Regions from separate parts of the Butyricimonas muris genome, predicted to be linked through region 3. Evidence: riboswitches for the same ligand, from Rfam matches in the RefSeq annotation. Region 3 holds a riboswitch; each other region holds the start of a gene.
The links. A riboswitch is a leader RNA that binds a small molecule or an ion and turns the genes downstream of it on or off. The one in region 3 is predicted to bind cobalamin.

Region 1: it holds a riboswitch for cobalamin, as region 3 does, so the genes downstream of both, ACK8P8_RS18360 (ABC transporter substrate-binding protein) here and ACK8P8_RS13535 (ribonucleoside triphosphate reductase) in region 3, are expected to answer to the same signal.
Region 2: it holds a riboswitch for cobalamin, as region 3 does, so the genes downstream of both, ACK8P8_RS18300 (TonB-dependent receptor) here and ACK8P8_RS13535 (ribonucleoside triphosphate reductase) in region 3, are expected to answer to the same signal.

Annotation. Positions count from the first base shown of each region.
Region 1 is NZ_JBKEIT010000012.1:96,722-104,658, forward strand. Features, by position in the region: gene ACK8P8_RS18350 (ABC transporter ATP-binding protein) at 1-129, opposite strand, end outside; gene ACK8P8_RS18355 (iron chelate uptake ABC transporter family permease subunit) at 202-1,218, opposite strand; gene ACK8P8_RS18360 (ABC transporter substrate-binding protein) at 1,252-2,406, opposite strand; cobalamin riboswitch at 2,428-2,622, opposite strand; gene cobI (precorrin-2 C(20)-methyltransferase) at 2,808-3,524, shown strand; gene ACK8P8_RS18370 (BamA/TamA family outer membrane protein) at 3,613-4,758, shown strand; gene ACK8P8_RS18375 (phosphoethanolamine transferase family protein) at 4,775-6,478, shown strand; gene ACK8P8_RS18380 (aspartate-semialdehyde dehydrogenase) at 6,889-7,881, shown strand.
Region 2 is NZ_JBKEIT010000012.1:79,849-87,785, forward strand. Features, by position in the region: gene ACK8P8_RS18290 (C1 family peptidase) at 1-631, opposite strand, end outside; gene ACK8P8_RS18295 (TonB-dependent receptor) at 805-3,147, opposite strand; cobalamin riboswitch at 3,256-3,457, opposite strand; cobalamin riboswitch at 3,637-3,843, shown strand; gene ACK8P8_RS18300 (TonB-dependent receptor) at 3,897-6,125, shown strand; gene ACK8P8_RS18305 (sirohydrochlorin cobaltochelatase) at 6,136-7,059, shown strand; gene ACK8P8_RS18310 (PepSY domain-containing protein) at 7,064-7,937, shown strand, end outside.
Region 3 is NZ_JBKEIT010000007.1:282,908-290,844, reverse strand. Features, by position in the region: gene ACK8P8_RS13540 (PKD domain-containing protein) at 1-916, shown strand, start outside; cobalamin riboswitch at 1,182-1,366, shown strand; gene ACK8P8_RS13535 (ribonucleoside triphosphate reductase) at 1,465-3,606, shown strand; gene ACK8P8_RS13530 (anaerobic ribonucleoside-triphosphate reductase activating protein) at 3,597-4,223, shown strand; gene ACK8P8_RS13525 (ABC transporter substrate-binding protein) at 4,269-5,066, shown strand; gene ACK8P8_RS13520 (potassium channel family protein) at 5,067-5,735, opposite strand; gene ACK8P8_RS13515 (TrkH family potassium uptake protein) at 5,906-7,720, opposite strand.

The DNA of each region.
Region 1 (7,937 bases), on a different contig from region 3:
CCCCACTCCATTCGCCCCCAAAAGACAAGTCAACTCCCCCTCGTTTATCTCCGTGCAAATCCCTTGAGCCACCACCTTCGTGTCGCTCTTACTCTTGTACCCGATAGAAAGATTTACCAAACGAACCATAACCCAAATTTAAAATTCAAAATAAACTTGTAACTTGCCAACCTGTAACTTGCAACTCGCCGCAGGCGAACCTCAAATTTCCACCTCATTCCTCTTCCGTTTCCCGAACAACACCGACGCCACCACCGGTGCCCCGACCAATGCCGTCACCGAATTCACGGGCAAAGCCCCCTCGAACCCCGGCAAACGGGCTATCAGATTACAAAGCAACGCCAGCGAAGCCCCCACCAGCATCGAGGTCGGCATCAATACCCGGTGGTCTGAAGTCTGGAATATCGCGCGACACAAGTGAGGCACCGCCAACCCCAAAAAGATAATCGGACCGCAATAAGCCGTAACAATCGCCGTCAACACCCCGGAGCAAGTAATCACCCACACCCGGGCACGATTGATATTCAATCCCAGATTACGGGCGTACCCGTCCCCCAGCATCAACAGATTCAACGACTTAATCAACAAAAAAGACAGCGGGATAATCACCGCCATAATCGTCACGAACAACATCATCTGGTTCCCCGAAACCCGGGCGAAACTACCCAATCCCCAAATCACGTACGCCTTGATATCCTCCTCCACGCTGAAAAACTTCAGCACCCCGATAACGGCATTCGCGATATACCCTATCATCACCCCGATAATCAAGAGAGTAACACTCCCCCGTATCTTCCGGGAAGCGAAAACGATTAATCCCATCACGGACAACGCCCCCACGATAGCCGCGACAGACAGCGCCACCTCCCCGATAAATCCCAGACGACTCAAGGCCACTCCCCCCAGTTTACCGGACAACAACACCACGAAAGCCACCCCCAGACTCGCCCCCGAACTGATACCCAGCACGGAAGGTCCCGCCAGCGGATTACGGAAAATAGTCTGCATCTGCAACCCGCTGATAGAAAGTCCTGCACCCGCCACCAACGCCGTCAACGCCTGCGGCAACCGGGACTTCAAAATTATATTCTGCCAAGCCACCGGTTCCTCCCCGCTACCCGTCAGCACGTTCCAAACCGATGAAAACGGGATAGCCACCGAGCCCAACAACATATTCAATAACAAGAACACCACGATAGACACCGTGATAAAAAACATCCATATCGTATTTCTCCCTCGTCCCATGCACTCTTATTTATTAAGCAAATCGTAATACACCGGTTCATGGTCGGGCAACACACCCGGGTGAAACACCCGAATCATATCGGCAAGCACCACCTCCGGTTCGGCGGGCATACTCTCGTAAAACGGCTTCTCCCGCATGTTACAATAAATGACACGTTTATCCTTAAAAGCCTTGAAATCAGCGTAACGCTCGTCTTGCGCCTTCAACGCCGCATAACAATACTCCCCGGCAAAACTATTCGCGATTCTCCAGTAGTCGGCACTCTCCGCCTGATTGTACACCGTCTCGAAATCCAACGTCACCCCACCCGAACGGGGGTCGTCTTTCAAGAAATAATCCGCCCCCGCGTCATGGAAAAGCTGTGCCAGAAAACTCTTTCCCCCCACGGCATACCACACCCCGCCTCTCAGCTCCCCGCTAAACACCACGGGACGACGTTGCACGTCACCGACCATCGCTTTCAACGAATTATACCGGTTCTCCATCCGGTCAAATTCCAATCCCGCCTTATCCTCCATTCCCAGCAACAACCCCACGAACTTAATCCATTCCGCCTGCCCGAGAGGAGTCATCTCCTTGTACCCGAGATGCGGCACTAGAGGAATCCCGATATCTTTCACGGCATCATACCCCCCGCGTTTAAAAGGCGAAATCAGCATCAGGTCGGGATTCAGGCTCATGATAATCTCGTTATCAAAATTCCCCTCTATCCCGATACGGCGAGTCTTCCCCTCGTCCACCCGCTTCTGCATCTCCCCGTTAAAAAGAAAACGGGTACTCGTGATACCCACCACCCGGTCTATCGCGTCCAGTTTGATAAAATTAGACAACTGCAAAGAAGTCATGCACACCACGCTTCGCACCGGAACCTCCACCACGGGCAACTCTGCCGGGGTTTGCACCTTCTTTCCCCGGGGAATCAAAGCGTACTGGTAACACGTGTGGCTACTCTCCTGCGGGTCTTTGATATTCAACACGGCATACCCGTCCCGGTACTCCAACCAAAACCCTTTAGCGTATTTAATCCGAACCCGGGGAATCGAATCGCTCCCCGCCTGAACGGTCTGTTTCTCGACCGACTTCTTACTCGTTTTCGACTTGCAGCAACAAAACACTCCGCAAGCACACAAAATACACAATAAACGTACTAATCCATTCATCTCTTTTCCTCCGAAAGTATTAATCATTCGTGTCATCTGGCAGGTTTTCTGGCTTGTCATCTTTTCTCCTTCCCGGATTCCAATCCAGTGGTTTTATCGAAAAGATCTGCCCACCTTCGAGGCAGGAAACGACTTTACAGCTGCGGGGACAGCCCCGGAATTTCACCGGATTCCCTTTTCTTCCAACACGGAAGCACCAAGACGCCTGCAAATATATAAATATTATTTTGAGCGTATCCGTTTTTTAACGACTTTTGCACCCGGAATCAGTTCAAAAGGTCCATAAAGTCCATAAGGTCCATAAAGTCGTAAAGTCCCAAACACCAGAAACATCACGACAACTTCGAGAACTGACCTTATGGACCTTATAGACTTTACGGACTTTATAGACTTAATAGACTATGAAAGTAATCAGCATCTCCCTCGGTCCGGGCGATCCGGAGTTAATAACGGTCAAGGCATTAAAAGCCTTGCAGGAAGTTGACGTAATCTATTGCCCCGGCACGAAAAGCAAAGAAGGGACTTTCAAATCGTACTCTCAGGACATCATCCTGTCCCTACCCGTCGAGGCTAGTAAAATCCGAGTCTTCCACGTCCCGATGTCCAAAGACCGCACGTTTGCCAATCGGGCTTACGATGAACTCTGCCTCGAAATCGCAGCACGGGTTGCCGAGGGGAAAACGGTTGCCGTCACTGCCGAAGGCGATTCCGGCTTCTACTCTTCCGGCAACTACATGTTCGAAAAACTCGCCTCCATGCATATCCCCACCTCCGTCATTGCCGGAGTACCCGCATTCATCGCCGCGGGAGCAGTATCGGGACTTCATATCGTGAAACAGGAAGAAAAACTCGTCGTCCTGCCGGGCAAAACAACGCCGGAAGAACTTCACGAACTCACCACCACGAACCACGTTATCGTCATCATGAAATTATCGCAATGCACCGATACCGTCCACGAATTCATCCGTCAACACCCGGATGCCGAATACCACTATTACCAAAACGTGGGTACCGCGAACGAACAACATGAAACCGACCGGAACGCCCTCGTGGAAATCGAATTCCCTTACTTTTCCCTAATGATTATACGACCTGCCAAAAGAATCTCTGTCGGCTAACCCAACAATTGGCACAAATATTGCGTACAAGGAAATCACGAGATGAATGATTGTTTAATCTATGCTAATTTAACTTTATCAATCTGAAATGATTCGACATACACTATATATCGCGTTATTATGCGTCCTGTCGCTTTCCGCCACCGGGCAAGACACGGTCACCGTTGACACCACACCCGTGAAGACCGGATTCTTCCATCGGTTCTACCGTTATTTCGCGGACGCCAACAAAGAGAAAGCCGAAAAGCGATTCGACTTCTCTATTATCGGGGGACCGCATTTTTCGAGCGACACCAAACTGGGGCTCGGACTCGTGGCATCCGGGCTGTACCGTATCGACCGGCACGACAAAACCATATCCCCCTCCAACGTCGCCATCTACGGGGACATCACCACCACGGGTTTCTACCTGCTGGGAATCCGGAACAATAGCATCTTCCCGCGTGACCGTTTCCGGCTCAACGCCAACATGTACTTTTTCTCCTTCCCCAGCGAATTCTGGGGCATCGGTTATGAAGCCGGCAGACATGAAGACCGCAACACCGAATATAAACGACTGGAACAACAAGTCAAACTAGAACTCCTGTGGCGTCTGGCACCCAACCTCTACGTGGGTCCCAACCTCATGTTCCGCAACGTGAACGCGAAAGATTTCGACGACATCAGCTTCCTCAACGGGGCACCCAAGAACGTCACCACCTTCGGGCCCGGAATCATCATCTCGTATGACTCGAGAGATTTTATCCCGAACCCTTACAAGGGAATCTACGTACAACTGGAGCAACAGTTCTTTCCCGGCTTCCTCGGTAACGATCAGGATTTCAAGCGTACCAGCTTCGACTTCCGGTATTATCACAAAGCGTGGAAAGGAGCTATCGTTGCCACGCAATTACAAGGAATATTCAACTACGGGGACACCCCGTGGAGTATGGTTGCCCTGATGGGCGGTTCGTACAGCATGAGAGGTTACTACGAGGGACGCTACCGGGACAATGACCTGATACAGGCGCAAGTAGAACTCCGTCAAAAAATATATAACCGCCACGGCATAACCGCGTGGGCAGGTGCCGGAAACGTGTTTCCGGACATGGACAAGTTTAAATGGAGCCACACCCTGCCCACTTATGGCATCGGCTACCGTTGGGAATTTAAAAACAGAATTAACGTAAGATTGGATTATGGTATCGGCAAAGGCGTCAAAGCATTCTACTTCAATATTAACGAGGCTTTCTAAAGGACTTGTCAACTTCGTGAAAAAGAGCAAAACCCTGTTCTGGCTCTTCATCGTGTTGAACCTTGTCCCCAACTTCTGCCTGATATTCACGGAACCTCTCTCCGCGATCGGGAAGATCATCCTGATCCTTGTTCCCTTGAGCATCTACATGATCGTCTTCTCGCTCTTCAAACGGGCGGGACTCATGCAACTCATACTCATCCCCGTGCTTATCCTGCACGCGTTCCAACTCGTGCTATTCTACCTCTTCGGGGAATCCGTCATTGCCGTGGACATGTTCCTGAACCTGCCCACCACGAACGCATCCGAGGCGGGCGAACTGCTGGGCAACATCTGGCCCTCCATCATCATCGTGTGCGTCCTCTACATCCCGGTCATCGTGCTGGCCTCCATCGCGGTTCATCACAAGGTAGTCCGCCCTGCCGCTTTCCGCCGGAAAATGCTCACGTGGGGACTCGTGCTACTCATCATCGGCTCTGGTCTTACCGCTTACGAGAAAAGACGGGACAACACCTACGAGGTAAAAACAGACCTCTACCCGGCGAACGTGATGTACAACTTCTACTTTGCCTGCAAGAAATGGAACCGCAGCATGGATTACCCCGTCACCTCCAAGGACTTCACGTTCCACGCCACACGGGATACCGCCCATGAACGCCGGGAAATATACGTCCTCGTCATCGGGGAAGCCGGACGTGCCGAGAATTGGAGCTTATGGGGCTATGAACGGGAAACCAACCCGAAGTTGAAAAACGAGGCTAACCTCGTCTTGTACAAAGACGCCATCACGCAATCGAACACCACGCACAAAAGCGTGCCTCTCATCCTGTCTGCCGCCGACGCCTGTCATTACGAGCGCCTGTACACCCAAAAAAGTGTAGTGACCGCATTCAAGGAAGCCGGATTCAAGACCGTGTTCCTTTCCAACCAAGTACCGAACCGCTCGTTTACCGACTATTTCGGCGAGGAAGCTGATTATTACAAAAACATCCGCCCCACCGAGGACGGCGGTTTAATCACGATCAACAATTACGACGAAGCCATGTTACCTTTCATGCAGCATTATATCGACTCGCTGGCAAACGCCAACCTCCTCATCGTGTTCCACACTTACGGTTCACACTTCAATTACAAGGAACGCTACCCGGAAGAGTTCGCTCACTTTACCCCGGCTGACGCCACCGAAATCGAATACAAAAACAAGGCACAACTCGTCAACGCCTACGATAACAGTATCATTTACACGGATCATTTCCTGCACAACGTGATCGAGATATTACGCGCCTCCGGCAGCGACGCCACCATGATTTACTCCCCCGACCACGGGGAAGACCTGCTCGACGACAGCCGGAAACGCTTCCTGCACGCCTCGCCGATCCCAACCTATTATCAGCTACATATCCCGTTCATGATCTGGTTCTCGGACAATTACATCGAGGCACGTCCCAATTTCTATCAAGTGGCACGCTACAACAGCAACGCACCCGTTGCCACGAACCATATTTTCCATACCCTGCTGAACCTTGCCGAGATCAACACCTCGCACTTCGAGCCGGAATTTTCGCTAATCAACCCGGTTTTCAAACGACAACCGCGTATGTACCTCGGTGATCACGACAACCCGATCAATTACTACGAAGTCGGTTTGAAAAAACAAGACAAAGAGATGGTGCAACGGCGAGGCATGGATCACACGGTAAACACTTCCTGCAAAAACTAGGGATATACTCCTGTAAACCAACTGTTACATAACCCCGGCAGGTGACTTTCGGGTGAGTATTGGGCGGGTGTTAGGCGACATCGCCTACTCATCGCCCACGGTTTGCCCACTCTTCGCCCACGATTTAGTAAACAATAGGCTTTTTTAACACCAACGACATGCCTGTCCTCGCGATGATTCACCGGACAATAAATTCGCACGTGCCACAGATTGAGATTAAAGAAGGGGCATTCAAGGGTATGTCAACCGTTCTGTTACAATTTTAACACGGGGACACAATATTGAAAAAATACTTCGTTCCTATTGCCTAAGCAATGCTTATTCACTATTTTTGACCCGGTAATAAAACAACTAACTTATATACAAGAAATGCCGTAACAGGCTTTCAAACAATTAAAAATCCATTCGAAATGAAAGTAGCAGTAGTAGGCGCAACAGGTCTTGTAGGAAGAAAAATGTTGCAGGTTTTGGAAGAAAGGAATTTTCCGGTAACAGAACTGATACCGGTCGCCAGCGAGCGTTCCGTGGGTAAAGAAATCACCTTCAAGGGAAAAAACTATAAAGTCATGGGAATGCAGGACGCTATCGACATGAAACCCCAAATCGCTATTTTCTCCGCCGGGGGGGACACCTCCCTCGAATGGGCTCCCAAGTTTGCCGCCGCGGAAATAACCGTGGTCGACAATTCCTCCGCGTGGAGAATGGACCCCACGAAAAAACTCGTGATACCGGAGATTAACGCCGACACGCTGACCCGGGAAGATAAAATCATAGCCAATCCCAATTGCTCGACGATACAGATGCTGGTCGCCTTGGCTCCCCTGCACAAGAAATACGGAATCAAACGCGTGGTGGTATCCACCTACCAATCCGTCACCGGAAGCGGTCTGAAAGGCATCAACCAGCTAGAAGGCGAACGGGAAGGCAAAGAAGTAAAGAAAGCCTACGCACACCCTATCGACCGCAACTGCCTCCCGCACTGTGACTCATTCACCGAGAACGGGTACACGAAGGAAGAGATGAAACTCGTGAACGAAACGTGCAAAATATTGAACGACGACACGATTAAAGTAACCGCCACAGCCGTGCGGGTTCCCGTCGTGGGCGGACACTCCGAGAGCATCAACCTCGAATTCGAGAAAGACTATGACTTGGACGAGGTTCGCACCCTGTTGGCTCAATCCCCCGGCATCGTCGTGCAAGACGAGCCCATGCAAAATCTCTACCCCATGGCAATCACCGCCAACGAGCGGGACGAGGTCTTCGTGGGACGCCTCCGCCGGGATTTCTCCCAGCCGAACAGCCTCAACCTGTGGGTCGTGTCCGACAACCTCCGCAAGGGTGCCGCCACGAATGCCGTGCAGATAGCGGAATACCTGTACAAGCACCGGCTGTACAGTTAAAAACGAGAGAGATGGTAATTTTAGATTGAAAAATTGCCGATTCCGTGATGAATGAA
Region 2 (7,937 bases), on a different contig from region 3:
AATCGTCCATGTTCAAGCCCACCACCTCGTCGGCAAAAGTCCGAGGAGTGTACTCTTTCCCCTTGTACTCGAACTTCTCGGGCTCCTCGCCAAGATAAACATCCAAAATAGCATCAAACCCTTTCTTCCAAGCCGTACTCAAACGTTTATTTCTATTCTCGACCACCGCTTCCACGTACGCTTTCAACACGGCGTCAATCTCCCCGAACACATGATTCGGCTCCCCGTAATTCAAACCCTTGAACACCTCAAGAGGCACAATCCCGTACTTCTTCGCCATGTTAATAACATCCGACGAAGCACCACCCACGGCAAAATTCAACACACCATGCAAACGCACATACTTGTCCGCCTTGTCACTGTAAGCATGCTTCACGAAATAAATAGCCGAAAGATTAACCGAATCTTTTCCCTGTCGCATCATCTCCGACTCCAGAAAAGAAGCCGTAGACCACGACCAACAAGTCCCGGCACGAAACTGATCTTTCACGGAAGTAGCGGGCAATCTCTTAATATCCGTAAACTTATACCCTTCAGGTTTCACGGTATCCTGCTTTACCGTATCTTGCGCGTAAACACCCGCATGGGCAGCAAAGACCAAAACAAATAAAAACAATACAAACTTTTTCATATTCTTATATTATAATGACTATTCTATTTTTTGACAAAAGTAGCCAATAAGTCTGCATTCTGACGTCTACCCCGCAAAATATTTCCACAGATTTCATAAACAACAAATTAGCAGGTTACAAATCAAATACTAACTTGTAACCTGCCAACCTGTAACTTTCGCCTTCGGCGAAACTAAAAAGTATATGACACGGATGCCTGATAATTCCGGGGTTTTCCCAGTACAGTTGTTTTCTCGAAATACTCCTTGTCAAACAAATTATTAATATTCAAAGCCAGATTCACATGCCCTTTAATCGTGTAATATATTCCCGCATCCATCAGCCACAACGCCGGAGTGTAAATTCGTTCCTTGATATCGGAGAACACCTTATCCTTGAAATTTCCGCTTAATTGGAACGACAAGTTCTTCAACACCCCCGTGGGAATCGTGTAATCGGCATACGCGTAAAAAGTTGTACGAGGCACACCTGTTTCACGCACATTCTTATTCTCTTCCTTGTATTTCGAGAATCGTCCGCTCTCCGCTATCTGTCGCAAACGATATTCCGCCCAACTCAATCCCGTCGTAAACCGAAGCGTCGGAAGAGGACGAACCACAATCTCAAAATCAAATCCCTTTGACATACCTCGACCTACTTGCCCTTGAATATTCCTCGTCACGGTGCTGCCGTCGACCACTACAGTAGTATCTCCCAAACTCTTCACGATATTATAGCGACTCGTGTAGAAAACTGAAGCGTTGACATCCACCCATTCATTCAACGTGTAATGCCCCCCGACTTCTGCCGAAATTCCTTTCTCCGGCTTAAACACTTCTCCGCCATCCGTGTCGGGATTGAACTCGTTCCCCTTTCTATCCAAATACATAATATCCGGATTATAGAACTTCACCACCGGATTGAAGAAAGAAGAAGCGGAAGCATAAAATGACAATTCCGGCACAGGGAAATACACCACTCCCGCCCGATACGTGAAAGCGGAAGTCTTCACTTTATTCCATTCCGAACGGTTCTCCTTCTTGTAGTCCTGTTTCCCGTCCAAAACCTTTGCTGTTGCCGTTTTATAGTTATAAAAATCCACGCGTCCGGACAACATCACCTTCCATTGGTCGCTAAATTCCATCACATCATGCAAATACACGGCATGCGTTCTATCGGTTTTCAGACTTGCAGCTGAAATTTTGGAATCCCACCAGCCTTGTACCAGTTGCGGATTCTTCAATGCCAACACAGCACCCAATCCGGGTCCCCACAAATCATCACTCCCGTACCCGTTATACTGTACAAAATCAAACGCGAAATACGACCACCCCAATGTATAATGGTGTTTCACGAATCCGGTCTCCACGTTACCTGTCAATTCCAGCACATTACTCAATTGTTTATGATCCGGGTTAAAGTTCAACGGTTTATTTCGCACCACAGAATCCAGATTTATATAGGTCGTTTTACCTTTCGAGGTATAATACCATTTATAAATAGATTCCTCCGAAGTCCGGTACCCCAATCCTTCCACGCAGCAATAATCCAAATCGCTATGGAAATAAGTAAACCTCTCTCGCAATGTCATGTTCTCGGATATCACGTGAGTGTACCGTGCCGTCACGTCCCATACTTTACGCTTCATCCGATTATTCGCATAATCATTATATATCTCGTGATAATCGGCATAAGGATGCCGTTCTCCGTTCTTCATAAAAGGCCCGGTATCCTTACCGACTTCGTACACATCATAACGCACGGTCGGTGCGGCCCCTATTTCAGTCGTGTACTTATCATCCGCGTAACTGCCACTCACTTCCAATCTCCCTACTTTGCCGACATTCGCACCTAAAACCCCATAAAGGGAGAATCGATTCGCGTTCGTGCGCCGGTAACCGTCGCCCGTGGAATAATGGATATTCGCCCGGTAATCAAGCGGTCCCACCAACTTTCCCCCGAAACCCAATGTAGCCCGTTTTTCTTCCCAACTACCATAACTAATCCGGGCATTAGCTGAAAAATCCGGTGTTACCTTCTTGCGCACGATGTTCAAAACCCCTCCCATGGCAGAATGTCCCGCCAACACCGAAGCGGGTCCTTTTATTAATTCGATGGACTCCACGGATGACAAGTCCCCGTAAGGAACATTCTGGCTAACCGTTCGCTCGTCCCGCATCCCGTCGATCATGATAAGCGCGCTCCCTTGTCCCCGGATAGAGAATCGTTGGAACGCCCCCAGTTGATTTGTCTTGTGAATAATCCCGGGCAAAAACTTCACGGCATCTTCCAGATTCACGATACCTTTACGCTCCAGCATCTGCCCGGAAAGTTTACTTACCGTTATCGGGACAAAGCGCAACGGTACATCCAACCCCAACAAATCGATACGTTTTCTTTTTTCAAGCACACTTACTTCATCGATACGAAAAATCGTATCCGTGATACTTTTCTTTTTGCGCTTGTCTTCATCCTCGGCGAAAAGCGAGCCGACACACGCGAACAGCAATAATGCCAATACAACAACTTTTTTCATACAAACTATATATTAATAATGAATAAAGCATTATTAACATAGTCTTTAGGGTAACATGAGTTTCAAGGTAAAATCCGTATTTTCCCTCTCGCTTTTTCTCCCGAAAGCTATGGTTATCATCGTTCGGCAGGTCTTCTGACTTGTTCCGGATTTTGTTGCCTTCCCGGTGGTTACACCAGTGACATTTGAAGTACAAAATCCCTTGTAAAGGAACTTACAGCTGCGGGTACAGTCCCGGATTCACACCGGATTCCCTATTAAGCGTCGCCTTCATGAGCGAAGGTTCCGCACCAAAACAGGGGCAAAAGTAATATATTTTTCTATATTATGCATTTCTTGCATGACTTTTTTATTTTCTTTACAACACTCAGATTTTCAACACAATCAAAGGAGATGTAATTTCTCTATATCCTATTTTACCACTAATCCCCCTACAAATTATTAATTAATTTTTTCCCCGTTTCATTGTATTTTTTAATGGAATCTGCATACATTCGCGGAGTCTTTGGTGATGTGTTAATATCCAATTAGCGCACAAGAGGGAAGTCGGTTAGAATCCGACACAGTGCCCGCTACTGTGATGCCCGTTTCCCCGGGAGGGGATTCAAAGAAAGGTTCTTGCACCACTGTCCTCGCGGACGGGAAGGTACTTTTCTTAGGCGTAGTCAGGAGACCTGCCAAAGCAAAACAGGTAATAGCGTATTCCCGGGGTCAGGAGTACCATTATGAACTTTTAAACTTAATCTTACATGAAGAAATTTGTAGCGCTGACTACATTATTCGTAGTAGCATTAGCGAGCATCGCTTTTGCAGAAATCACCTTAAAGGGGAAAGTTGTAGATGCCAAAACCGGTAAAGCCCTTGCCGGGGCAAATGTTCGGTTGGTGGGAACAAGCATCGGTATCGCCACGAATAACAAGGGCGAATTCATTCTGGAAAAAATACCCGACGGGACTTACACGCTTCGTGCCAGCTACTCCGGCTACGAGGTCGGTTCCATGAAAGTGAACGGAAACAAAAGTGACATATTATTCCAGTTACTCGCCACCCCGGTAAACTTGAATCAGGTCGTGGTGACGGGAACAGGAACCCACCGCCGATTGAAAGATTCGCCCGTCCCGGTAGAAGTGATTAGCGGGTCGGACTTAAGGCAGGCAGGAGTAAACTCCTTCGAGGACGCCCTCCTGTTGCTGAACCCCGCGTTCAATATTCGCCCCACGGTCATGGGCTCGTACTTCACGCTCAACGGCATGAGTAATAAATACATCTTGATTCTCGTCGACGGGAAGAAAGTGGCGGGAGATGTTTCCAACAATACCGACTTGTCGCGTATCGACATGGGACGGGTGAAACGCGTCGAGATATTGAAAGGTGCGGCTTCCGCCCTCTACGGTTCGGACGCTATCGCCGGGGTAATCAACGTTATCACCGAACAACCGAAAGACCCGATTAGCGTGCAGTCGAAAACCCGTTTCGGGGGAGAATCCAGCTTCTCGCAAAATGCCGGTGTTGATTTGAATTTCGGCAAATTTACTTCCTCCACCTCTTACCAAAGGCGGCAGATGGGCGGATGGCAATTAAACCCCAATGAAATCAGCGGCGACACGGTCATCCCCACGAGAAGCGAATCATCCAGTAAATTCCATTCCAATATTGTTACCCAACACTTCACTTACGCGCCCAACGAGCAATTGAAACTTTGCGCGCAAGGAAGTTATTTCAACCGGGAAGTAAATCGTCCGGTACAAGAAAAGAAAAACGACGGGGCGTACCAATACGACCTCACCTACATGGACTACAATTTCGGCTTGGGCGGAAAATACTTCATGAACGATGGAGCGTACATCTCCCTCGACCTTTACATGGACAATTACGAGTACAACAAACTCTACACGGTTGCCCAACTTGACAAAAAAGACACGACATTCCGGGTTGGGGATGAAGAATTGACCAAGCGCCAAAAATATTACAACGGGAACCTGAAAGGCGTATTCCGGGTGGGCGAATACAACAAACTCACGCTCGGTACGGAATACGCTAACGACTACATGAAAAATCCCGGCAGCCTCGACGAACCGAAAGAAATCTACACGCTCGCCGTGTACGCGCAGGATGAAATCCGTGTATGGAAGAATCTACAAATCCTCCCCGGTTTCCGTTACGTTTACAACGAGATGTTCAAGAACCGCTTCACCCCGAAGATTGCCCTCATGTACACGCTCGGCTCGTTCAACTTCAGAACTTCCTATGCCGCCGGATTCAAAACTCCCAGCATACAGGAACTATATTACGACTACGAGAACCGGGGAGCCATCACCATCGGGAATCCCGACCTGAAACCGGAAAAAGCGAACTATTATAACGTGAACGTGGAGTATACCGGGAAATACCTCAATATTTCCGCGAACGGGTATATCAATGACGTGAAAGACATTATCGAGAAATACGACATCGGTGCCACGGACGAAGATAAAGCCAATGGAATAAAAACCCGTAACGTGTACCACAACCTCGACAAAGCCAGCATCAAAGGTTTCGACATCTCCGTGAACAGTTACCTCGGAGCCGGATTCTCCGCCGCGGGGGCTTACAACTGCGTTTACGCTGCCGACGGGGAAGGACGCCGCCTAAGCGAATCGGTAAGACACGCTGCCACCTTCCGGGGAGGCTGGACACACGAGTGGAACAAATACCGCCTGCACGTGAATGTCAACGGGAGAATACAAGGTTCGAAATACATTTACAAGGTAGACTCCAAAACAGGTAAAATCACCGACACCAGTGCTCCCAAGTACCAACTTTGGAACCTTGCCACCACGCATACTTTCGCACCCGTGGGTAACTTCCTGTTTGAACTGAACGCCGGGATTGACAACCTCTTCGACTGGACGGACGACCGCCCCAACGGCGTGAACTACGCTACCCTGAACCCCGGCAGAACATTCTTCGCCAGTCTTGTAATCCGTTTCACGAAATAAAACCGATATCATGAAAAACATATTAATAGCCTTTCTTTTATTGACAAGCGTATCCGCCTTCGGTCATGGCGAAGGTTTCAAAGAATCCGATATATTCAAAACTCTCGCACCGAATGACAAAATAGCCCTTCTTATGGTTCACTTCGGGACAACACACGACGACACCCGTGTCCTCACCATCGAGGCTATCAATAAAAAAGCGGCAAAGGCATTCCCCGGCATCGAAGTCCGGGAAGCCTACACCTCCCGCATGATTATGCGCCGTTTGAAAGAGAAAGGCATCGTGAAACCGAATCCCGTGGAAGCAATGAACCAACTCATAGCGGACGGCTACACCCACCTCATCATCCAACCCACAAACATCATCGAGGGCATCGAGATGGAAGCCTTGCGTAAGGAAGTGGCTCTCTACCGCGACAAATTCAAAGACATCCGGCTGGGCAACGCCCTGCTCTACACCCCGGAAGACTACAAGGCAACCGTGCAAGCCCTTGCCGCGTCGCTCCGGGGAAAGGCGAAAGGCGATTGTGTCTTCGTGTGCCACGGCACTTACCACCCGGCAAACTCTTCCTACGGGATGCTCGACTACGTGATGAAAGCACAAGGTCACAAGAACTACCACGTGGGAACCATCGAAGGCTATCCCACGATGGATGATGTCATCCGGGAACTGGAAGCCAACAAGGCACGGGAAGTAACCCTCATCCCCTTCATGTTCGTGGCGGGCGACCATGCCAAAAACGATATTGCCGGGGACTGGAAAGAGGAACTGGAAAAGAAAGGTTATAAAGTCAACGTTATCCTCGAGGGGCTGGGACAAAACGAGGCGATACAAGACCTGTTCATCCGTCACGCAAAATTCGCCTCTACCCACAAGCGGGAAGACATCATCGTGAAGAAAAAGAAATACGAGAAGACCGACGATATCGACTAATCACATGATTACAAGATTACTCATCCATATCCACAGGATACTGGGAATCATTCTCTGTATCCTGTGCTTCTCGTGGTTTATCTCCGGAATCGTGATGATATACCATTCGTTTCCCCGTGTAAACCAAGAAGAACGCTTCGCTCGCCAGCAAGCCCTTGACACCGCGTCATTACCCGCCATGCAAGACGTGTTCCGCCGCCTGCCTGCCGATGTCCGCCCGGGCGGTGTCAGCCTCGACAACCCGGAAGGACAAGCCGTGTTCCATTTCGGGAACCGGCGGAAGAGTCATGATTTATACGCCGACACCAACGCCGTGGCACCGACAGTGAATTACGCCCTCTGTGAATGGCGGGCAAAAAACTGGTGCCCGAACAACAACATTACCCGGGTAGACACCCTGCACGCCCTCGACCAATGGATACCGCTTGCCCACAACAAACGGGAACTGCCCGTGTACAAATTCTTTTATGACGGACCGGAAGGATATCAATTGTACATCTCCTCCCGAAGCGGCAATATCTTGCAATTCACGGATTCCGGCAAACGACTCTGGGCATGGTTCGGGGCTATACCCCACTGGGTATATTTCACGGTCATCCGGGAAAACCAGAACTTGTGGACGCGATTCATGTACTGGTCTTGCTACCTCGGGATGTTCATGTGCTGCACGGGATTCATCCTCGGCATTCGTTCCTATTGGCTGAACCGCCGGAAAGGCTTCCTTCGCACCCCCTACAAGAAACCGTGGTTCAAGTGGCATCACATCACGGGCTTCTTCTTCGGGATATTCGTCTTCACGTGGATATTAAGCGGATACATGTCCATGGCACCGCTTCCCTCGTGGCTGTTCGGCGAACAGAAACCCCGGGGCATGACGC
Region 3 (7,937 bases):
ATTGTTTAGCGCATGTAGTGATGACAAGGAGCAAGAGCCCCCTTATATTCCTACCCTACCGGAAGTTTCCATCATTAACGTGAGCGGAATCACTACTTGCCTTCCGAAAGAAACCGTCGAATTGAAAGCAAGGTTGCTCGATCCCACGGACGTTGCCCTTCTTTGGACACTCGAAGGGGAACAAGTTTCCACCGACTCTGTTTATAAATTCACTCCCGAAGATTTCGGAGAATACCGAATCATCCTCACGGCGACCAATTCCGTGGGTTCCGATGCCGACACATTGACAATCAACGTATCTGACGGTCAATTCCGTTTCGCCAACATAAAAAACTGGACAGGGGAAGGTGAAAACCGCTCTGCTCTCGCAATTCAATGGATCACCGGTACCAATATGCTAGAACCCGCAGATGACGAAGTTTTCTTTCTCGCATGGGGATATCGCTGGGAAAAAGGGACAGAACCTCTAGGTATTGATATGTTGCGGGCGATCGCGAAAAAAGATCCCCGCCTTTATGTTGCTAAATCGGGCAGTTATATTATCGGTTTTGGCTATGATGGAAATAATGACGGAAAAATTGAAGTAAGTAACGGAAACTTGACAATCACTCAAGACAACTTTGTTGACGGCTTCTATGAACTTTCATCCCAAGACTTTGATAATTTGAAACCCGTTGATCCGGAAGATTATTGGTTAGGAGGGCTATACGAAGCTTATGCCAGTTATTGGCTAGGACAGGGCAACGTAGTTCCGGATGCCGAAGAATTCGACTATTCCAACCTTTTCGTGATCTATCGTCCTTTGGAAGACCTTTCTTGGGATGCATGGACTCTGTCCCCCATTGACTATGAGGAGATGAGGAACACTCTACCCATCCCCCGTCTATTGCAAGCGGCAGAACCCAACAAAAAATAGTCATAGACTATCATTCTGAAAAACCCGATTGCTAATCAAATTCAAGCAATCGGGTTTTATTTAAAAAAAAGCTTACTAGCGTACTACGTTGTTATTCACATTTGACTATAAATTTTCCAAATTCAAAAAGACAACAAAACACATCTATCCAAAAAGTTATCCAATTTTTATTATAATAAATTATAATTCAAAGCATTAACAACACATATATTTCAAGGAAATTATTTTATTTGAAAACCACTATTGAAATACAATTATTTTATCATACATTTGCCATGCATTCGGTTCACTCCGGTGACGAACAGGGAAGCAGGTGAAAATCCCGCACTATACCCGTAGCTGTAAGCTCTATTCAACGCTTGAATCAATGATCCACTGTCACGCTGTCGACGGGAAGGAGATTCAAAAGCGAGAGTAAGTCAGAAGACCTGCCGATTGCAAATAAATTGGAGCTTTCGGGTGAAAAGCGAAAAAGACAATTCTCTGCCATACACGATCTTTTCTCGTGTTTTCCCCGAAGTATTTTTTTAATTATTAAAATTTTAATCATGGAAACATCAACCACGTTCTCAAGAATCGTGAAACGCAACGGGGAAATTTGCGATTTCAAACCGGAAAAGATTGAACAAGCTATTTTTAAGGCAACGAGAGCCATCGGACAGCCCGATCGTAAAACGGCACGTGCCCTGTGTGACAAAGTCGTGCAAATTCTTGCCGCAAGCACACCGGAAAAGGAACTCCCGCACGTGGAACAGGTACAGGACACCGTGGAACTGGTGCTGTTCCAACACGGCGACCTGCAACTGATGAAAACGTACTTGCTTTACCGCAAGCAACACGAGCAAATCCGAAACTCGAAGACCTTACTGACAAATATAGAGGTAATGGATAATTACCTGTCATTGAGCGACTGGAGAGTAAAAGAGAGTGCTAATTCCTCGTACTCGCTGCAAGGATTGAATCAGCATATATCCACACAAATCACCTCCAATTACTGGCTAAGCCAACTCTACCCGGAACGGGTATCGGAAGCGCACAAAAGCGGGGCGTTGCATATCCACGACTTGGGATTCCTAAGCGTCTATTGCGTGGGATGGGACTTGAAGGATTTACTTACCGTCGGATTCCGGGGAGTGGAGGGGAAAGCGCAAAGCAGCCCGGCAAAGCACCTTCGCACGGCTCTCGGACAAATCGTGAATTTCTTCTATACCATGCAAGGCGAGGCCGCTGGGGCACAGGCTTTTTCTAACTTCGACACGTTCCTCGCCCCCTACATACGCTTTGACAAGTTGAACTACAAACAGGTGAAACAATGCTTGCAGGAATTCCTGTTCAACTTGAACGTACCCACCCGTGTAGGATTCCAGACACCGTTTACCAATATCACGATGGATCTCGTCGTACCCGATTTCTTGAAAAACGAACATATCGTGCACGGGGGTGAAATCAAAGAAGAGGTGTACGGGGATTTCCAAGCCGAAATGACGATACTTAACAAAGCGTTCGCCGAAGTGATGAGCGAAGGGGATGCTTCCGGCAGCCTGTTCTCGTTCCCCATCCCGACGTACAATATTACCCCGGACTTTGACTGGAATAACCCGGAGTACGAGGGCATCTGGGAAATGACAGCAAAATACGGTATTCCTTATTTCTCCAATTTCGTGAATTCGGACATGAAGCCGGATGACGTGCGCAGTATGTGTTGTCGCCTTCGTCTGGATAAACGGGAACTCATGAAACGGGGCGGCGGTTTGTTTGCAGCGAACCCGTTGACCGGATCGGTAGGTGTGGTCACGATCAACCTGCCCCGCTTGGGATATGAAGCCGCATCGGAAGAGAATTTCTTCCAACGCCTGCAACACTTGATGGAAATCAGCAAGGAAAGTCTGGAAATCAAGCGCAAAATTATTGAACGCTACACGGAAAAAGGGCTGTATCCTTATTCCAAATATTACCTGCGTTACGTGAAAGAGCGTTACGGGTGTTTCTGGAAAAACCATTTCTCGACGATCGGTATCAACGGCATGAACGAGTGTTGCATGAACTTCCTCGGGGTTCCTATTTCACACCCGGACGGGATGGGATTCGCGCAAAAAGTGATGCACTTTATGCGGGATATACTGGCACAATTCCAAGATGAAACCGGTAATATCTATAACCTTGAAGCCACTCCGGCGGAAAGTACCTCTTACCGATTCGCTTTGCTCGACACGGCCGAATATCCCGATATTATCGTTGCCAACCAAGAACAATTCAAACAGGGTGCCGATCCTTATTACACGAACTCCACGCATCTGCCCGTGAACTTCACGGACGACCTGTACGAGGCACTCGACCAACAGGACAAATTACAAACGCTGTACACGGGTGGAACTGTTTTCCACGTGTTTACCGGAGAACACCGCACGTCCGCACAAGCGGCTAAAAACATGATTCGTAAGGTAACGGCAAATTTCCGCCTGCCTTATATCACGCTCTCGCCCTCGTTCAGCATATGCCCCTCGCACGGGTACATCGCGGGAGAACATTTCAAATGTCCGCGTTGCGGGGCTTCCTCGGAAGTGTACAGCCGGATAGTAGGGTACATGCGTCCCGTGAGCCAATGGAACAACGGGAAACGAGCCGAGTTCGACGACCGGAAACTGTTTGACAAGAGCGTCCGGGAAAAAGAAAGCGTACTATGCGAATAGGAGGATTTGTCAAACAAAGCCTAATCGACTGGGAAGGCAAAGTATCCGCAGTGATATTCACGAAAGGTTGCAATTTTCGCTGCGGTTACTGCCACAATCCATCTCTTGTACTGCCGGAATTACTCCGGCAGACACAAGACTTAAAGGAAGAGGAGATATTCGGTTTTCTCGATAAACGATTAGGGTGGCTTGATGGGGTGGTGATATCCGGGGGTGAACCGACATTGCACGAAGACCTGCTCCCGTTTATCCAAAAAATAAAAGCTCTCGGGTTACCCGTGAAACTCGACACGAACGGGTCGAATCCGGAGCTTTTACAACAACTGATTGCAGGACGATGGATAGATGCCGTGGCAATGGATATCAAATCCTCCCTCTCGCTCCCCTGCTACCGAAAGGTAAATTACACGATGACAGCCTCGTTGCTGGAAAAGATACAAGAGTCCATCCGGATTATCAAAACCTCCGGACTGGAATACCAGTTCCGGACGACGGTTATCCCGCAAGTGCAAAGCCCCGAGGACATCCAAAACTTACAGGAAAAATTCTCAGGTACACACTATGTCATGCAGGAGTTCCGGGACGGGGATATTCTGGATAAATATATACACGAATAAACGAAATAATATTACTTTTACACACCCATTTTATATATCAAGATTATGCAGAAGTTCATTTTATTATCCATATTATTTATCACGGCAATCACCGGATACTCACAAAAACGTATCGTATCGCTTGCCGCCTCCATCACGCAAAACCTGTATCTTTTAGGAGCAAACGAGGACATCGTGGGCTGCACCCGTTTTTGCATCACGGAACCGGCAGATTCTATTCCCGTCGTAGCGGATGCCGTAAACGTGAACATGGAGAAGATCGTAGCTCTCCGTCCCGATATCGTTCTCACCGGAGGACTTACTCCGCCTAAAGTTCTGGAAGGACTCGAACGCATGGGTATAAAGACGCTACGACTGGAACAACCCAAAAACTTCGAGGAGATATGCGAGCAATTCATTATTCTGGGAGAATTATCAAATAAGAAGACAAAAGCGGAAAGCACCGTGCAGGAGTGCAAAACACGATTGGAAGAAGCCAAGAAAAACATTCCTTCCGACAGATATCCCAAGGTATTCATGGAGATCGGATGCGACCCGTTGTATACCGCCCTGCCCGGATCGTTCATGCACGACTATATCCAACAAACCGGTGGGATAAATATCGCCAAAGACCTCGACAATGCTATGATATCCAAAGAATTTGTTCTTCTCCAAAACCCGGATATCATTTTCATCGTCGGCATGGGCATCGTGGGCGAAAACGAGATTTCCAAATGGAAAGAGATCAATAGCCTCAATGCCGTGAAAAATGACAAGCTATTCCCGCTTGACGACTACATTTGCAGCCCCACGCCCATCACTTTCGTGGAGACGGTAGAAGAGTTGATCAAACTACTGTATTGATCAGGCAATTTGTATCCCGAGCTTACGGAAATTCTTCGGCTGACCGAAAAGCACGAACACGTCTTTTGTCGTGAACACAAGGTCGGCAGGAGGATTGTCCATGACCAGCGTTTTACCGGCCTTAGCATCGTAACGCTTTAACGCTACCAGCTTTAACCCGAACTCTTCCTCGAAATTGGCATCCTCTAACTTTCGTCCCACGAAAGTGGAATGTACTTCCCACTCGATAATTAAATGGTCGTCGTCCACCACGTAAGAATCAATTGTCGTACCCAACTCCACTTTCGTGGCAAAGAAATCGGCATATTCCCACTCGGGGTTTACGATTTCCGTGATTCCCATAGACGTTAAAATCACCTTGTGCACGGGAGAGATGGAACGGGCTACGATACGCTTCACCCCAAACTGCTTCAACAGCGCTATCACGAATAACGAGGTTCCAAAATCCTTACCGAATACCACGAACACTACATCCACGTCCAGCAACGGCAAGGTCTGCAACGCTTGGGCATTCTTCACGTCCAACGCTACAGTGTTCGTGATCGATTCCTTGTACAAATTGATCTTACTAATATCCGAATCGACGCCCAATACTTCATTCCCCCGCTTTGTCAACCGTTGTGACAGAGCAAGCCCGAAATTTCCCAGTCCAAATACAATACACTTCATAATAATTGAAAATTGAGAATTGAAAATTGAAAATGAAAAACATATTTTCCATTTCCGAGATTCAATTCGTTATTATATATCATTACCTTTTCCATTTATATTATCTGTCCAAATTATTATTCACGTCCTACTCTAATCATTTTCAATTTTCAACTTTCAATTTTCAATTATTAAAGTATTACCGTGTCGTCCGGATAAGTGTACAGTTTCACTTCCTGCCTGCGGATAAAGCAAGCCAGAAGGGTGAGCAAACCGACACGACCGACGAACATCGTGAGGCTGACGATCAGTTTGCCCGCAACACTCAGATGCGGAGTCAGATCCATGGTCAATCCTACCGTACCCAAGGCGGAAACGATCTCGAACACGGCTTGAGTTATCGTGGCTGTCGGTTCCAAGATGATAATAGCGAATGTACCCAGAATAATCCAAAGGATGGAAAGCACTATCACGGAATGTGCCCGATTCACGTTCTCCCGGGTCAGTTGACGATGCGCTACCACTACCCGATCGTTTCCCGTGAGATTCGCCCAAATATTCTTCAACGCGATCACGAATGTAGTTACTTTTATACCACCGCCCGTGGACATAGGAGCCGCACCAATCCACATCAACACGATAGTCAGAAAGATTGTCGTCGGGTGCAAAATGGATATATTCACGTTATTGAAACCCGCCGTACGGGGCGTCACCGCTCCCATGAACGAGGTCGCGAATTTACCCGTCAGGGACATTCCCTCCAAGGCATTGTGATTCTCGAATATCCAGAACAATCCCGTTCCCACGACCAGCAACACCAAGGTTGTCGGCAACACAATACGGGTTGTCGTACTCACGATACGGGGTTCATGAACCACCTTGTAATTCAGTCCCAACATACATTTTATCTGATTCCGGATTCCATAGTGCAGAAGACGCCCGTAATTAAACAAAATCGGGAACCCGATACCCCCGAAGATAATCAGAAACGCCAGAATAATCTGCAACCCGTACAGGTGGCGAATCAAGGGATCGTAGAGATTTCCCGGTAAAGTGGAGAACCCCGCGTTACAGAAAGCAGAGATCCCATGGAACAGGGAAAAAAAGATTTTATTCCCGACTCCCGCAACATCCTGTATCTGCAAATATACCAGATAGACACCTATTCCTTCTATAATAAACGTTGTCAAAACAATGTACACGACAGTCCTGAATATATCACTTAGGGAAGCCTCGTTCAGCAAGTTCTTCATCATCAATTGATCGTGAAAAGAGGTCCCGCTCAAAAACGACATGGCGAAAAAACTCGTGAAGGTCATTACCCCTATACCACCGACTTGAATCAGAAACAACAAAACGACCTGCCCCATTAACGTGAACGTTCCCCCGGTATCGACCACCGTCAATCCCGTCACGCACACGGCACTCGTCGAAGTGAAAAGCGCATCCGTGAAACTTATTCCCCCGTAGGTTGCGTTAGGCAACCTCAACAATACCGCTCCCAGCAATATAATAAACAGGAAACTCCCGGCAAAAAGAACTTCCGGCTTCACCCGGCTTCGTATCACGACAAATATCTGTTTAGAGAGCTGAATAATACTGAGCAGCAATACCACCCCGTAAGTCAATACACGCTCTATCTTGAATAACACGGGGCGTTCCGTTTCAAACCCCAGTGTATCGAAATGTTTGGATAACAAGGTTAAAGCGAACAAGAAGAACAGCACCAGCACTTCTACCCAAAAACCTTTTTCCGCTCGTAACAGTCTAAAATTAAACACGAACCGCAACAATCCAAGAGCCAGAAAAAGACGCATGATTTCCCGAAACACGTAATATATTTCGTGGGAATAAGTATCGGGCATCCTGAAACCGAACCGATAAATGACTAAAATAACAGCCAGAAATGAAGCAAGGAATAACAATACATTGCTTACCAGTTCCACCATTTTTTTGACAGACTTGTATATTTTCCTCGCTCTATATTGAAACTCCACTGAAAGCATAACATCTTTTTTTAGTTTTTAACGACAGCCCCCTGCACGAGGTTACAAAAAACGCAAAAAACTCATTTGCCCGGAGCATGTCAAAAGTCCCCGATACTAACCTGCTGGGCAAATGCGTAAAACCGCTTTTGCCCGGTCCATAAAGTCGAGCCTTCGGCTCTTAAGGTTCATAAAGTCCATAAGGTCACAGGCGTCCTTCGGACTGTGTTCATTGGCA